DNA from 4 places in the Paenibacillus sp. NPDC057934 genome. Region 2 is predicted to be linked to each of the others. Evidence: riboswitches for the same ligand, from Rfam matches in the RefSeq annotation. Region 2 holds a riboswitch; each other region holds the start of a gene.
The links. A riboswitch is a leader RNA that binds a small molecule or an ion and turns the genes downstream of it on or off. The one in region 2 is predicted to bind cyclic di-GMP.

Region 1 (4,350 bases), on a different contig from region 2:
GGACAATCTGTGACACTTAATCACAAAAAATGAATTTTTGCTGCATGGATGTCTTGGTTAATTTTGTCCGGACATTTCATGATATATGCAAGTGCGTTATGTGGACCGCTTGCAACTTTGTTAATTGTGGTGTTGGATAAGAAGTTCGATATCTAGATAAATGAGTTATAGTAGGGATGTACACCTGATGGCTCAGTGAAATAAAGAAGGAGATAACACAACATGCGTTGCTTAACAATACGGCAGCCCTGGGCTACATTGGTTGCGCTTGGTGAGAAAAACTACGAAACCCGTTCATGGCGAACGGCATATCGTGGAGAACTGGCAATCCATGCCGGTCTTAAAATAGACAAGGCCGCATGTAGACGAGAGCCGTTCCAATCGCTACTCGCAAAGCTCGGCTATACAGAAGGGAATTTACCCACGGGTGTTATTATTGCTACAGGGAAACTGAAGGAGTGCCATGGTATTACTGGGTTGAATGGTATTACTGGGTTGAATGGTGTGGCGCAGTGGATAAGCGAGAACGAACGGGCTTTTGGCGACTATACAGAAGGACGTTTCGCTTGGGAGCTGGAGGATGTTCGCCCGCTGGTTCATCCCGTCCCGGCCAAAGGGCGACTGGGCTTCTGGGAGTACCCCCTTTCGGATGAAGAGGAACATTTCTGATCTTCGTTTAACAAAAATCGTGACATTTTTTAAGCTAATTTTTATCTTAAGATCAGCTTATTTTCAGGTTCGGGGGTTATATTGGATTTACCAAACGCCCCCCAGTGTTTAGTGGTATAGATTTGGGTCCTGCCAACTCCCATGGCAGGGCCTATTTTTTTAACCGATCCTTAGCATAGGGTAGATTTAGAGTTGAGGGGCAGGATTGATTCTGTATTGCTCCTGCTCATTTCGGAAAGCCGAAATATCCAGTCCTAGATACTTGCGCATATGGATTCCTGCTTGTGCGGCAATGAGTTCATTCAGCAGCAGCATCCGTTCGTGATATCCCCGGCAGATGAATTTAGCCTCAAGGCCATGCGGGAGCTTATGTTGTTCATATACCTTAATGCCGCGAATTCTCATCTCCGTGCGGATATCCCTGAGATCTGCAGTAGCTGCATGGGCTGCCGTATCCAAAACTTCAAGATAAGGTGAAGGTGTTCGGAGCTGCGCGGAAATGATGCTGGCATCGCGTTCAAAAGCAGATAGGATCAGCGGGAGAAGCAAATACGATTTTACCAGATGATTGTCTATACTCTCGGCTTTGTGCATGCGTATCACCACCTAAAATGAGAACGTGTATTCCTATTCTACTCCGAATTTCAAAAAATATTCAATGGTATTTATAAACTAACACAATATTGTGATGTAATTCACAATTCATTCGAAGGAATGATATTATATTTAATTTGAAATACTAAAAGGAAGACTATTGTAATATTGGGGAGAAGTGAGCCATGGAGCATGAAGGGAATATTTATCGGGGTATGTTGTTCGGACTGTTCCTGAGTATTCCGTTATGGATATCAATTATCGGGTGGATACAGATGTTCTAAAAAGAGGATAAAATGACGATTTGAAGCGCCTTTTGGCGCTTTTTTCATTTAAATATTGTACAAAAAGGAATTCGTTGACAATGCGATAACGCCAAGCTACACTATTGATAAATTACAGCAAAAAATATCACGCAGGGCCTGCCGTATGTTGTTTTGCGGGCATTTCTAGTAAGTTATTATCGTCATGTATAATAGCAAACCGTCTGAAAAGACGGGACGCAAAGTCCAGGAGTCTAAAGTACTGACAAGTGCCATGACCGTCCGACTGCCATGAAGAGAGCTTCTCTACTTCTTGGTGGTCTTTTTTTGTTGTCATCGTAGCTGCTACGAGATCATATAAAATTTAATAGGAGGTGTAAGCATTGAGGAAAAAAATGAAGTCGGCAGTGAAATTGTTCCTGGCAGGGCTGCTGACAGTGGGAAGCACGTTTTCCCTGGGCGTCCCGGTGAACGCAACATCGGGCTTGCCGTATACCCCCACGCCAGTTTTGGGGGTTGCCGGGAATTTTAATGCTTTTGTGTTTGGAGACTTCACGCAGTCGAACGACCAGATTCACGGGCGGCTTGCGGCCGCAGGGAACATCAGCCTGAAAGGTTATGGCGTATCTAAGGATGCCCAGGGCGGCGATGTTCTAATTGCGGGAGGAAACATTAATTTGACTGATGGAACTGTGTATGGCACAGCCGTTTACGGGGGATCTTTGAGCAAGGAACGGGCTGATATCAAAGAAGGCGAGAGAAAGGCTACTCCAATTGATTTTGCTAGAGAAAAGCAATTTCTGATTAATAAATCGGCTGAGCTGGCGTCTCTCCCCGAGGCAGGATCTTTCAAGAAGGAATACGGGAAAATAACCATCAACGCCCCGGAAGCCTTTAATGTCGTGAATCTATCCGCCTCCGATTTGGCGGATGCCAACGGTCTTCAGTTCAACATTGCAAACAATGGCACTGTTATAGTCAATGTTAGCGGAGGCGCGATCAGCATTCCAAGTTTTCAAATCTGGGGAGGAAGTCCCCGGAAGGTATTATTTAATTTTTATCAAGCAGGCTCAATCAGTATAGCTAATACAACGATAGAAGGTACAATTCTGGCGCCAAAAGCGAGTGTGTTCTACAGTTATGCGGAGTTGCATGGCACGTTGATAGCCACTTCATTCAACGGTTTTGTGCAAATGCACCATTATCCGTTTGAAGGAACCACCCCGTCAACAACGCCTACGCCAAGCCCAAGTCCGACACCGTCTGCTACCCCAACACCATCACCGAGTGCAACGCCGAAACCAACAGCTACACCGACAGCGACGGCAACACCAAGTCCGAAACCGACAGCTACACCAACAGCGACGGTAACACCAAGTCCGAAGCCAACAGCTACGCCGACGCCAACGCCAAGTCCGAAGCCAACGGCAACACCGACAGCGACGACAACACCAACGCCAACACCATGCCCAACACCAACACCAACGCCAACACCAAAGCCGACAAAAACACCTAAACCAACGGCTACGCCGACAGCGACGCCGAAACCAACACCGACAGCAACGGCAACACCAACAGCGACGCCGAAGCCAACACCAACGGCAACGCCGACACCAACAGCGACGCCGAAGCCAACACCAACGGCTACGCCGACACCAACAGCGACGCCGAAGCCAACACCAACACCAACGGCTACGCCGACAGCGACGCCGAAACCAACACCGACAGCAACGGCAACGCCGACAGCGACGCCGAAGCCAACGCCGACACCAACGGCTACGCCGACACCAACGGCTACGCCGACACCAACGGCTACGCCGACACCAACGGCGACGCCGAAGCCAACACCAACGGCAACGCCGACAGCGACGCCGACGCCGAAGCCGACGCCAACACCAACAGCGACGCCGAAGCCGACACCAACGGCTACGCCGACAGCGACGCCGAAACCAACACCAACACCGACGGCAACGCCGACAGCGACGCCGAAGCCAACACCAACGGCAACGCCGACAGCGACGCCAACGGCAACACCGACACCAACGCCAACGCCGACACCAACGCCAACGGCAACACCGACACCAACGCCAACGGCTACACCGACGGCAACGCCAACGCCGACACCAACGGCAACACCAACGCCAACGGCTACACCGACGGCAACGCCAACACCAACGCCAACGGCTACACCGAAGGCAACGCCAACACCAACACCAACACCAACACCAACACCAACGGCAACGCCAACAGCGACGCCGAAACCAACGGCTACGCCAACAGCGACGCCAACACCAACACCAACGGCTACGCCAACAGCGACGCCGAAACCAACGGCTACGCCAACACCAACACCAACGGCTACGCCAACACCAACACCAACGGCTACGCCAACAGCGACGCCGAAACCAACACCAACACCGACGGCAACGCCGACAGCGACGCCGAAGCCAACACCAACGGCAACGCCGACACCAACGCCAACGGCAACACCAACGCCAACGGCTACACCGACGGCAACGCCAACGCCGACACCGACACCAACGCCAACGGCTACACCGACGCCAACACCAACACCAACACCAACACCAACACCAACACCAACACCAACACCAACACCAACACCAACACCAACACCAACACCAACACCAACGCCAACGGCTACACCGACGGCAACGCCGACACCAACGCCAACGGCAACACCAACACCAACACCAACGGCAACACCAACACCAACACCAACACCGGAAGTAACGCCGACACCAACGCCGGAAGGAACACCAACACCAACACCGGAAGTAACACCGACGCCAACGCCGGAAGTAAC
Region 2 (4,350 bases):
ATGATTCACGTTCGAAGCAATTTCTGAAGGTACTGGAAAGCCCGCAAGGTGAGCCGGAATCGATGGTGCAGCGAGTGTGGAGACAGCTCGAAGAGACTGGACTCGCGGATTCGTCTTATCTGGCTACAGGCCGCGGGCAGGTAGAAATGATCCAGAGCCAATTGGGAGGCCATGTGCCGATTATCGTTGAGCCGGAGCGCCGCGATACCTTCCCGGCTATTGCGCTGACGGCGGCTTATTTATATACCGTGGCGGGTGTATCGCCTGCTGAGACGGTGGCTATCTTGCCAGTGGACCCTTATGTTGAGGCTTCTTTCTTCGAAACCGTAGCCCAGCTTGAACATACGATAGAGGAGAGTGGCGCAAATCTGGCGCTGATGGGTGTGGTGCCTGAGCATGCTTCGGAGAAATACGGGTATATCATCCCGACCTCCGATGAGCCTGCGGCGAGCGGTTTTATGCAGGTAAGCCATTTTCAGGAGAAGCCGGATCGCATTCAGGCCGAGGAGCTAATCAGCCGCAATGCGCTGTGGAACTGTGGCGTGTTTGCTTTCCGTCTCGGGTATCTGCTGGATATTCTGCAACGCAAAGGATTGCCTCTCAACTATGAGGAATTGCAGAAGCAGTATAAGCTGCTGTCCTCCATCAGTTTTGACTATGAAGTAGTAGAGAAGGAAGAGCGGATTGTTGTGCAGCCGTATGACGGCTTCTGGAAGGACCTTGGCACGTGGAATACATTGACGGAAGAGATGAGCAGTAATCATGTTGGTAAAGGTGTTGTCACAGCTGATTCCGAAGGCACCTGCCTCGTGAATGAACTGGATATTCCTATAACGGTCATTGGGGCGAAAGATCTAATTATCGCTGCCAGTCCTGATGGTATTCTCGTAACCCATAAGGCGGAAAGCCCACGAATCAAAGAGGTGCTGAAGTCGTTTGATCAGCGCCCGATGTACGAGGAACGTCGCTGGGGCCATTATCGTGTCATTGATTATGTGAAATATGAAGAAGGCAATGAGGTGCTGACGAAACGGATTTGCATCTCACAAGGGAAGAATATCAGCTACCAGTTGCACCGCAAACGCAGTGAGATCTGGACTATTATTAGTGGGGAAGCCAGCATTGTTCTGAATGAGAAAATGCACAACGTGAAGGCGGGCGATGTGGTCCGTATTCCGGAGGGCACCAAGCATGCCATCCTGGCTTTGACGGATGTGGAGTTTATTGAAGTGCAGACAGGCTCTGAACTGGTGGAGGAAGATAATATCCGTATCACTCTGAATTGGGAAGATATTGAGCTGCATCAGTTTATCTCCTAGGACCGGATTACGGTGTTAGGGATTTTAATAGAACAAACTATCTATTTAACCAAATGCGAAATTTACAAAACAGGTATAAAGACTCAAAAATGATATTTTTTTCATAAATGCACTAAAAAATAATTAAATAGCGTCGATATTTACGGTAAGAGGAAAAAATCCTCTAATTCGACAAAGGCAAACCTATCGAAAGATAGGGACGCAAAGCCACAGGGCCTTTCGCAAGAATGGCAGCCTGGCTACCGAAAGGGAGATGTATGTTGAAAGCTTACCGTAAGTATCGTTTGTTGCGAGCCCTCCTGTCCCTTGTTCTGTTTCTGACAGCCCTTCCCCTTGGAATGGGAATCGTCCCGTCTGCGGCAGGAGCTGCAAGCTCCGGTACTCCGGTTAATCCCGCTGCCTCGCCTGAAGCTGTAAAGTTGCTTAATTATATGTACTCTTTATCCGGTAAAGGAATTATCGCAGGGCAGCATGACTACCTGGAGAGTCCCGATGAGTTCAATTTCAAGCTGCAAGACACCAGCGGTAAGTATGCCGCACTGCACGGTTACGAAATGGGGGCCATCAGTGGCCAGAATGAGAGCCAGGTTGCCTGGTATCGCCAGAATGTAGTGAACAGCGCCATCAACTGGAGCAAGAGCGGTGGAGTAGTCGCCATGACCTTCCATGCCAACCTGCCTGGGACTAGCTATGATTGGTCCAATGTCCACAGAAGTCTCAGCCAAGCGGAATTCAACAAGTACGTTACACCAGGGACGGTACAGTACAACAACCTGATTGCCGAACTGGATAGAGTGGCTGTACCTTTGAAAAGCTTGCGTGATGCAGGGGTGCCCGTATTATGGCGCCCGTATCACGAAATGAACGGAGATTGGTTCTGGTGGGGGAAGAAAAATAATTTCGCCGCACTTTGGAATATTATGTATGACCGTTTTGTTAACGTTCATAAATTGAATAATCTGCTCTGGGTATGGAGTCCGAATGCCCCGAATGCGTGGGCTGATCCGTATGCCCTGACCTATCCGGGTGCGGATAAAGTAGACATTCTCGCGGCAGATATATATGAGAACGATTATAAACAAAGCCATTACGATAGTCTGCTGGCGCTGGCGGCCGGGAAGCCGATCGGTATCGGAGAGAACGGGGAAATGCCAGACGTAGCCAAGCTGAGAGAGACCCAAAGCAAATGGACCTTTATGATGACCTGGGGAAAAATGCTATATGATAATAACCACACCGATGATATTAAAGGTTTTATGAACAATAGTTACACAGTAACGAGAGACAAGATTGCGGCTGGAGCGGTACCGGCACCTACGCCTACCCCACCGGCTCCTCCAGTACCAGTTGCAACACCATCAATCACCCCGAAGCCTCCTGCTCCATCTAACCCTACAGGGAATGCTGGAACGGGGGGGACGCATAAGACGGCTAACGGGTTAACGGGAGAATACTTCAATAATATGCAGCTTTCCGGTGCGGCCGTTCTTACCCGGGATGATGCAGTAATTGATAATAATTGGCGGCAGGGATCACCGGATATAGCCCTGCTCGGCGTTGATAATTTCTCTATCCGTTGGACGGGGAAAATCAAACCGCTGTATAGCGAGGATTACCAGATCTACACCGAATCCGATGATGGCATTCGGGTATGGATCAACGGGCAGGCGGTCATTGACAGCTGGAATAATCAGAGCGGAGCTGAGCACCAGGGGAACATCGCCCTGAACGCCGGGCAGTTGTACGATATTAAAGTGGAGTATTACGAGAATCTGGGTGATGCCCGGGTGCGCCTGATGTGGGGGAGCCCCAGTCAGGTGAAGGAGACGGTTCCGGAAAGCGCATTGTTTAAGGGTGCATTAGGAACTGGGAATTCCGTTATCTAGGTATTACGCGTCTAAAGGATAACAGCAATGAGGATTCTTTTCAGCCGATCGGTAGCCCTGCTCTTTGGCAGGGCTACTGCACTATAGGCCTCCGGGTGAAGAGAGTGATTGACCTAGATGAAGGTCAGTTTAGTTACGACCGGACTGATATCACGGCTACCAAAAGGAAGATGACACATGAAGCCATCCCGTAATTTTCGGCTGCTTACGACCTTGCTTCCGGTTCTTCTGCTTCTGTCTCTCTTGCCCTCCTGGGGCGATGTTCCCGATTCGGGCGTCTCGCCCGAGGATAAAGCGGCGATAGCCCCGGTCAATCCTTCGGCTTCGCCGGAGGCCCGCCGATTGCTGCAATATTTGACGGGCCTTAGCGGTCAGGGCATCATCTCCGGGCAACATGACTATCTTGAAAGCCCCGATGAATTCAATAATAAACTGAAGTCAGCCAGTGGAAAATATGCTCTGCTTCATGGCTATGAACTAGGGGCCTTGAACCATCAGTCTGCCGAGAAGATTGCTATGCAGCGCCAGTCTGTAGTGAATAGCGCCATCAAGTGGTATGAAGGGGGCGGCATTGTCGCCATGACTTTTCATCAGAACCTGCCGGGAACTCCTCCAGTATGGTCTAATGTTTCCATGAAGTTGAGCCAAGAGCAATTCAATGCCTACGTTACCCCTGGTACTCCACAATACAATAGCTTGATTGCAGAACTAGACGATATTTCCGGATATCTGGGTGAGTTGAGGGACGCAGGGGTGCCGGTCCTTTGGCGTCCTTATCACGAGATGAATGGAGACTGGTTCTGGTGGGGGGACAAAAGCAATTTTGCCACGCTCTGGAATCTGGTTTACGACCGCTTTACCCATATACACAAGCTGAATAATCTGTTGTGGGTATGGAATCCGAACGCGCCGGGACCAACCGCGGGACCTTACCGCGAGTATTATCCAGGCCCCGGGACCGTCGATGTGCTGGCGGCCGATATCTATAATAATGACTATCAGCAAGCCTACTACGATGACCTGCTGAAGCTGGCTGGGAGCAAGCCAATCGGTATAGGCGAAAGCGGCGAGCTGCCGGACCCGAAGATTCTGTCCAAGACTCAAAGTCGCTGGGTATATATGATGACTTGGGGCAAGATGCTGAC
Region 3 (4,350 bases), on a different contig from region 2:
AATAGTAAAAGGAGGTCCCTGCTGACATTGTCGCGAGGGACCTCCTTTTATTTTATTGTCGGCGCTGTAGCGTCTGTGGTGTGATCACAGCGTTCTCCAGTGGTTCGGTAACCTCTTCCGAGTAGCCGCCAACACTGATTGTACCACCGCTCATTTTGTGCAGAACAAGCCTCTTTCCGGCCTTTAAGGTGGACTTGACTTCACTTGTCCCTCCAACCGTCTGTGCTGTGATGGCACCCTTGGCTTCCAGATTGGAGTCTTCACAGACCGCATTTCTGCTTGTGTAGGCGATATCTCCAGCGGACAACAGCTCACTTTTCCGAGTGCCTTCTCCGTAAAGGGTGATGTTGCCGCCAGAATGAATGCTGCTGCTATCGCTGTAGGGAAGATCAATCCGGACTTTAGTCTCCTGCATAACAACAATGCCTCTGTACATATCCTTTAGCAACTTCAGGAAGGATTCCACAAGCGCATCATTCAACAACCCGATAAACTGATCTGGCTGCAAAAAGACCTCCAGCAAGCGTTTCAACTGTTTCGTATCCTGAGGGTAGGTATGCTTGATGTCAGAGAGAACGTTTAGGAGCTCGGGGATCAGAATCGCGAATCGTTTATATTTGGTATCGAGCAGAAGCTGAATGACCTGGCCGTAATTGACAGGCTGCTGGCGGTTGGCTAGCTTTTGGGACAATACCTTGGCTGCCTTCCGTAGCAGAATGCCTTCCTCCATGATCTGTTTGGAGAGATGATAGAGTCGGTTGTTGAATACTCCATGATATCCCGAATACAGCTTGCTCTCCGCCACATCGCCCCGAATCCAAATACTTCCGGTTGCCGCGATGGTCGCATTCTTCACACTTCCGTAAATATAGACATTTCCAATCGCCTCAATAATCATCCGCTCTTCCACATCGCCGTGAACAGCAACGTCCCCCGCGAATACGATATGCCCAGTCTCAGAATTGACATTCCCCAGAACCCTGTGCGCTGCAGCAATATCAAAGATGGAGCCCTTCACTCCTGTCAGGCGGGGTCTGCCGGTACGAAGCGCCATGACCTTCACTCCGGACACAAGCTGTGTATGTTCCTTGGCGGTAAGCCGGATATCTTCAGGTGGTGTAGCAGGAAGCAGATGTCCATACACATCATATCCAGGCACTCCTTCGATGGATGGATGCTTTATCGCTATGATGTCACCTTCCTGAACTTCGGGAATGTCCGGATATTTCTGCCCTTCCTGTCCGCTCACGTTTCTATGGAAGATTTCTGCTGTTAGGGCTTCCTCGGAGAACGGAATTTCGATTCGTGCACCGATCGAAGGTTTGGGCGCCGTGCCTTCCGCAACACGAACAGGCCGTCCGGTGGGGCGGTTCAATTCCTCGTAGATCGCGGGAATATTGAGATTCTGTGAGATGGATTTTTTATCAAAATCGGCAAGGACCTGTTCGATGCGCAGTGTAGATAGCAGGGCTTTCTTGTCCTGCTCCGCACTGACCGCGATGTTATTCGTGGCTGCACAGTTCTTCAGGCGCCAAGCGTACTGTTCTACTCGTCGCACGGTAAGGAAGGCAGATAGCTTGTCTTCGGAGACTATGATCTCGTACGGAGCTGGCTCTTCAATCTCCCATTCCAGGCGGTCGGATGACAATACTTCTGTAGGGGTAGTAATGATCTGCCGGTTCTTCCTAAGGACTAGGGGAGGAACGGGAGAGACGACAGCGGGTTTGCCGCCAGATAAGGGTGAGGTGATGAAAAATTGATTATTTTGAATAATGATGATGCCATCCTTATTGTTGGCGTCGTCTAGTGGTAGAGATTCTGTAACACTATTCAAGATTTGTTCGGAGGGATCTATTGGCAAAGGCCGGGCAAGTTCTTTTACTTCATTTGGATTAGGGCGGTGCGGCATTCGGTTACCTCGCTTCTTTGTATAATCAAAGGCATCTGTACATAGAGAGCACCGTTATTTCGGTGCGATCATCCACTAGGGATATCCGCCATGTAGGCGTCTAATTGGCAGCCTGGCAACCATAAATGCACTTGTGCATTCTTAGGCCCATTGCTTTGCGTCCTACCCTTTCGAATAGTTTGCCTTTAAAAATGGATCAATGATGTATACTCAGCATCAGGCACTTTAATCGACTAAAATCGACAAAAAAAGAAGGCGCCGGTACGTCGTATATATAAAATGTCGGCATTAAATCCTTTTAATTTTAGTGCTAAAGTAACGAATTGACAATAGGGAATAAATAAATTCACCCAGACCATTCACATGTAAAAGAGAGGCGTCTAAGGCGGATGGCCCGGGACGTCTCTCACAGGATCACATAATCCGTAGAAAGTACCTATATATTCCACATTTCCTTAATTATAACGTGTAAGATGGTTTTAGTAAAATGAAAGGACTCTCCACGTTATAACTTGTGGGAGAGTCCTTTTTTCATGTAACGAATACCTTGGGCGATGTCTCGCTTAGCTTCGTGCGGTACCGCCGAACAGGTGGCATATTCCGCCCGTTCCACCTCATCCAGCACCCGGTTCAGGTGCGAGAAGACTGCACCAAGATCGCGCATAGCGGTCAGAGGGCAATGACTCTGAAGCTTGGAGAAGCAAGAGAGTTGCAATTCCCGTGCATGGCGTAGGGCGTCTGGGAGGGAACGGGGGCACTCGGTATCGGACAGGGTCTTCGTTCCGTACAGTGCGATGCAATCGGCAGTGGCTTCCAGCGAACCAGTCATCCCTTCTGCAGCTGCATAATGCGGTGGCAGCAGGGCGATCTCATCGGCAATTTCCTTCACATAGGCATGAACGGTTTTAAGATGAGAAGTAGCAGTGCTAAGCCTGTTCAATTCATTTCGGCATTGGTAATGCGATAGCGTGTAGTGAATCTCTTTCTGCTTTTTGCCGCTTCGCTTCAGCAGTTCACCGGCTTGTTTCGATACTGTATTGCCCTTTACCGAACTTTTTTCGCCAGCGGCAAGACCTCTCAGTGCTTCTGCTAGCAGTTGGCTTCCTTCAAGTGCCAAGGCTTTTACCTTGACGAACCCCTTCGGCGGAACGATAATCATATTGATAAGAATGGCAATCAGCACTCCGATGAAGGTCTCGGTTATTCTAGAGAGTACATAATCGTTTTGATAGAAGGAAAGGGCCATAACAGAGGTGACGCCTACTTGGGTCACGGCCTGAATATTCACGCGGCAGGCGGTGGCGATGCCAATGCCGATGAGCAGCATAAGCAGGATGGAGAGCCCGCTTATGTTAAAGAACTTGCCGACAATCAGAGCGACGATCCCGCCAAGAATGATGCCGAGGAGGCGGTAGATTCCTTTTTCTACAGAGCCCTTAACCGTACCTTGGGTAATCAGAATGGCAGCTAGCGGAGCAAAGTACAGATAGTGACTACTATAAAGACTGTGCACCACTACCCAGGAGAGCGAAGCGGCCAGCGTAATTCGTATCATATATAGGGAAAAACCAAATTTCTCAAGGCGGTCAAATAACCCCTCGTTCATGTGCTTCATCTTCTTTCGCAAAAATAAGAAAACATCAATTTATCTTTCATCCGTTTTCATTATATCACCTCATTTTTGATGAAAATCCTCATAAGTTTTACGAACTTGTTAAGTTTCTGGGGGACGTTAACAATCTAAGTTATCGCATAAGATGAAGCTATCTATTATGCTATACCTATATGAGGTGTCGAACGAGGGGAGGAATTGTCGCTTATCCGCACTGGGCATGCCGATATCGATTGTTCCCCGCAGAAAGCGGGTAAAATAGGATTGTATTACTAAAGGCAGGGAGGTTGTTAGCTATAGCTACCCAGGAAGGTACTATTATTTCTTTTGACAAGGTAACGAAGCAATACGACGATGAAGAGGCCGTCCTCAAAGAGGTCAGTTTTGAGATTGAGCGGGGCAAATTCTATACATTACTGGGCCCGTCCGGTTGCGGTAAAACGACGATTCTCCGGCTGATTGCCGGATTCGCTGAGCCGACAGGCGGCTCGATTATTTTGAACGGAAAAGTGATTAACCGCATTCCCGCCAACGAGCGGCAGGTCAATACAGTATTTCAGGACTACGCTTTGTTTCCACACCTGAACGTATTTGAGAATGTGGCTTTCGGACTCCGCATCAAGAAGCTTAAAAAGGATGTCATCACGCAAAAGGTGCAGGAGGCGCTGCGCTTCGTGAACCTAGCAGGCTACGACCAGCGGGCTATTACAGAAATGTCCGGTGGTCAGCGGCAGCGTGTAGCCATCGCCCGGGCCATCGTCAACGAGCCGCAGGTCTTGCTGCTGGACGAGCCTTTGTCGGCGCTGGATTTGAAGCTGCGGACAGAGAT
Region 4 (4,350 bases), on a different contig from region 2:
CGGCAGGCCTGGTAGGATTCGCTCCTCCTGAGCTGCACGAGCGAATCCTTCTACGACAGGATTAACAAACTCCAAGTGGCTCGGATTGTTCGCCAGCGTCAGCCTAGTGCGGACGGTTTCGCCCTCGCGTACAGCGCGATCAGCACCTAGATGGTACTTCACGTCTCCGGTCCAGCCGTAGTTAATGCCCATGGACCCTTCCGAAGGGAATAGCTCCTTGTTCGGCGAATGATGGAACTCGGAGAAAATGATGTCATAAGGCTTGCCGAGGATATGAGCCAGTACATTCAAACGTCCGCGGTGGGCCATACCCATCAGGATATGCTCTGCACCTTCATGCGCGGCCGCGCGTACGATTTCGTCCAGCATCGGTACAAGGGCATCGTTGCCCTCTAGGCTGAAACGCTTTTGGCCCACGAAAGTCTTGTGCAGGAAGGTCTCGAACTGTTCCACTTGAATCAACCGGCTCAGCAATTCCTTGCGTTCAGCGGTATTTAGTGGAGCAGGTGAGTTAACGGACTCTGCCTGGCTGTTCAACCAGCGAAGTTCCTGTTCATCATGCACATGACCAAATTCGTAGGCGATAGTTTGTGTATAGGCTTGGCGCATCCGGTGAACAGCGTCCCAAGCGGTTTGAATATTATCCGGTACATTCTCCCAAATCAGCGAAGCAGGGAGGGCCATGAGGTCCTCACGCGTAAGTTCATACGTTTCGTGATTCAGCCATTTTATCATAGGGTTGTGATCCCGCTCCAGCGGGTCAATATTGGCGGCCAAATGGCCATATATACGAATGTTAGCGATTAGCTTGGAGGCTTTAACAGCCTTGCGAAGCCAAACGGCATCTCCCGAGACGATAGGCTGCGGAGCTGGTTCGGCATCCGGCGCCAGGGGAGGCGGGCCATAAACAGTAAAAAGTTCACGGTAATTATTTTCAATTGAGGAGGGGTCTTTCACAAACTGCTCATACTTCTCTTGAATGTAGCCCAGATTGGGACCGTAATATTTGCTCCAAACAGATTCATTGTAGGGCTCTTTGGCTGCCATGAATACATCCTCCTAACGGATGAACTCCAAACGCGGGGCGCTGGTATGGGCCTTGTTCGGAGCTGTGATGGTTGCGTTTTCATTTCCTTTCTATTGTGCTACTTTCGGTGGCCTTAATCAATTCATACTTTCGTCCAATCCAATCGCAAAACGGTATGGTTCAGCCCGGTCATTGATGCCATAGCGCCATAAATAGATTAGTCTAAGAGGTCGGAACTAGTAAAATGATGCTATAGACCTTGAATTGACAGGAAAAGCTGTTTAGAGGATTTGAATTTTGGTTAATAACTTTATATAGTTCGTATGGATTAGTATATTTATTCATGAATTTAAAATTTTACATTTCGTACAGATAGTTTCAGATTGGACAGGTATTAGTCCAAACGAGCTAAACTTTTTACATTTGTCTCCTTAGAAATTTCCAGAAAACGACACACTTTTCCGATTATTTCTTGTATAATGTTATTGCAGTAAGGTTTTTAATAATAATTTCTAGCCAGATCCTTTCATGTAAAGGGTCCAGTAAAGGGTAAACCTGTTGAAAGACAGGGGCACAAAGTCTCGGGTCTAAGGTAGAAATACTAAGACGGCCGGACTGCCTGGGGACGAGAAATCTTAGGAGGAGATTTTTTGGATAAGTCCAACCAGGGGAGCAACGGAGAACTACAGACAGTCGATCTGGATTTAGAATGGGTATATTTGCTGCTGAGTGCCAAGAAGGCGGGCATCAAGGCGGAGGAGATTCGCCGTTTCTTTAATGAAAAGGCTTTAAAGGCAATTTAGCAGCTTGAATCATAACAGGATACATATAGAGAAGGGCACAGCATATGCTGTGCCCTTCTCTATATGATGGGTCTCCAAGGCATTGAAGCGCTCAGGGCCGGAATCATTAATCCTTTTGTTCAAGACGCCATTTTTGATAATCCAGAAATTCCTTGAACTCCCGCTTGCTGATGCCGGAGCTCATTGCCTCTTGCACGAGCCGGAACCATTCCGAATCCAGAGGCGTATCTTCCGTGTCGGAGAGATCTCCATATAGCAACACGTGAATAGAGACTTGGAGCGCGTCGGCAATTTTCTCAATGAATTGGATAGAGGGGTTGGACTGAATATTTCTTTCAACATTACTCAGGTACGACTTGGCCACATCCGCCTTGTCCGCAAGCTCGGATAAGGATAAGCCCTTCTCGACCCGGAGTTCATGGATACGTCCTCCCATATTATCAGGCACGATGACAACGCCCCTCCGTACTTTTTGTATAAGTATAACAAATTTCCTTGAAACGGACAAAGACACATTGCTGTTCAGAGGAGAAAGAGGGAGGGGACTGGATCAAAAACCGGCATGCCCCAGCCCGATTAAGGGTCTAAGAGATGCCGGTATTTTTTATAAGAACAGGTTTATTTAAATTCGCCAGCGCCTTGCTTGGCGTTGAAGGTCAAAGTCACGTCCAGTTTGTCGCCTTGGAAGATGTTTTGATCCTGATTGTTCTCAACAAACTCAAAGGCTAACTTGAGCGTCTTGGATTGGGCTGCGGAGATGCCACCTGGGAAGGCGTTAGCTACCAGATCGTAGCCCGGATTGCTCTGCAAATCCTTGAGTGTTGCTTCGCCAACGACATGGCCAGTAATCGGACCACTAGTATAGCTGCTGTCAAGGAGTTTTACTTTAAAGTGTGCACCGAGATCCTCTGAGCCATTGTTGGTGTTAGCATCCGTAACATTATACGCTGTAGCCAGCTTCAATTCCTTAATGTCAAGTGTGCCGTTGTTCTGTAGAGTGAAGCTGCGGACAGCGATGTCACCTGGTTTCAGATTGCTCAGGTTCACATTTTGGGTAGGATTAGTATTCAGATCGAGCGTGCCAGCAGCGAAAGTTGCTGTGCTTTCCGCTGTATCGCTGAAGTAAGCGAAGGTGCCGCCCCCGATTAAAGACAATCCCAAAGCTGCTGAGGCTACACCAAGACCCAATGTTTTTTTGATACCCATGATTAAATTCCTCCTCTTATATGGTTAATAAAATGGTAGACAAAATGGATACTGAATTTAGATCAGACGGCTTATTTGTATTCGCCAGCGCCTTGTTTGGCCTCGAAGGTCCAATTCAATTTCAGGCTATCCCCCTGGTAGTAGTTCTGTGGCTGGAAGTTGTCGACAAAGGCAAACTGAACGGACAGCTTATCTAGAGTTCCTGCCTTGATCCCTGATTTTTCCCCGAAAACTGAACCAAGGATGCCTGCTTTTACAAGGTCTGGTGACAGACTTTCCAGCTCAGACAATTTTTTAACAAGGACCGGAGAAGATATCTTGTCTTTATTAACCAAGAAGGTGACCACAATGTCATCTTTCAAATTATGAGTTCCATTGTCATTGTTCACATCTATAACCTGAGCTGCCGTCTTCAGCAGCACTTGGGAAATATCAAGTGAGCCACTATTCTTCAGCTGGAAGTCTCTGGTGATGATATCACCCGGTTTGAGATTGGTAAGGTCCACGATCACAGAGGGATCAGAATCCAGGCTCAATGTTCCGTTTTGAAAAGAAGCGGAGCTTTGCGCGGTATCGCTGAAATATGCGAAGGTTCCTCCGCCGACCAAAGTCAATCCAAGCGCTGCTGAGACAACGCCCAGCCTCAGTGTTTTTTTAATATTCATTAATTTCATCCCTCTCTCAATCTTTTTTTGTTTTTGACTTTGCGTCATGTATATTGTTGCTCCACGTTTCGTAAACGGGAGATTACAATCCTATTAATGTAAGGTATCCGGTAGTGGCTCAGCAGCGGCAGGCGAACTGTTCTTCTTCTCTAGAGCGGTGATGGCTTTCCAGGTGCTGTACAGCGCGTACATCAGGAGCAGAAGTCCTGGCACGATCATTAGCAGCACGCTACCTGCCTTGGAGACTGCGAAGTTCATGGCATAACCAACATATGGAACGGTAAAGCCGGTATACTCTCCGATCACGTTGGTCGAACTGACCGGTGACATGTCGGCGGCGTTATTGTTATCGCCTTTGGTTGTGTAGCTGGCCTCGCCGATTGCGCTATTCATGCTGGCATCCACGATACGGTGGGTAATCAGAATGTTCTCTGGATTCATGAAGGTAATGACATCGCCTTTCTGGAAGCGGGTCATATCACCACCGGGTTTGAGCGCAATAATGGAGCCAGTATGGATCCCCGGTTCCATAGAGCCGGATAGGACCGTCTTGATTTGGTAGCCGAAGAAGGCAGGTTCGCCGCCGGAGGCTTTGGAGACTACAACTGCTACGACTACCACCAGGAACACGATAAGCATCAGGGTGGTT

Region 1: linked by a shared signal. The riboswitch ahead of ACFVRY_RS11580 (choice-of-anchor A family protein) and the one ahead of ACFVRY_RS24030 (glycosyl hydrolase) in region 2 are both predicted to bind cyclic di-GMP.
Region 3: linked by a shared signal. The riboswitch ahead of ACFVRY_RS23020 (FapA family protein) and the one ahead of ACFVRY_RS24030 (glycosyl hydrolase) in region 2 are both predicted to bind cyclic di-GMP.
Region 4: linked by a shared signal. The riboswitch ahead of ACFVRY_RS11135 (anti-repressor SinI family protein) and the one ahead of ACFVRY_RS24030 (glycosyl hydrolase) in region 2 are both predicted to bind cyclic di-GMP.

What each region holds. Positions count from the first base shown of each region.
Region 1 is NZ_JBHVPB010000004.1:388,212-392,561, forward strand. Features, by position in the region: gene ACFVRY_RS11570 (ASCH domain-containing protein) at 223-669, shown strand; gene ACFVRY_RS11575 (YhjD family protein) at 856-1,263, opposite strand; cyclic di-GMP riboswitch class I at 1,731-1,820, shown strand; gene ACFVRY_RS11580 (choice-of-anchor A family protein) at 1,910-4,350, shown strand, end outside.
Region 2 is NZ_JBHVPB010000011.1:139,318-143,667, reverse strand. Features, by position in the region: gene ACFVRY_RS24035 (sugar phosphate nucleotidyltransferase) at 1-1,319, shown strand, start outside; cyclic di-GMP riboswitch class I at 1,486-1,566, shown strand; gene ACFVRY_RS24030 (glycosyl hydrolase) at 1,577-3,205, shown strand; gene ACFVRY_RS24025 (glycosyl hydrolase) at 3,383-4,350, shown strand, end outside.
Region 3 is NZ_JBHVPB010000010.1:225,055-229,404, forward strand. Features, by position in the region: gene ACFVRY_RS23020 (FapA family protein) at 53-1,909, opposite strand; cyclic di-GMP riboswitch class I at 2,013-2,103, opposite strand; gene ACFVRY_RS23025 (FUSC family protein) at 2,415-3,515, opposite strand; gene ACFVRY_RS23030 (ABC transporter ATP-binding protein) at 3,809-4,350, shown strand, end outside.
Region 4 is NZ_JBHVPB010000004.1:283,337-287,686, forward strand. Features, by position in the region: gene ACFVRY_RS11130 (2-oxoglutarate dehydrogenase E1 component) at 1-1,047, opposite strand, end outside; cyclic di-GMP riboswitch class I at 1,566-1,650, shown strand; gene ACFVRY_RS11135 (anti-repressor SinI family protein) at 1,678-1,830, shown strand; gene ACFVRY_RS11140 (helix-turn-helix domain-containing protein) at 1,937-2,266, opposite strand; gene ACFVRY_RS11145 (TasA family protein) at 2,449-3,036, opposite strand; gene ACFVRY_RS11150 (TasA family protein) at 3,108-3,701, opposite strand; gene sipW (signal peptidase I SipW) at 3,795-4,350, opposite strand, start outside.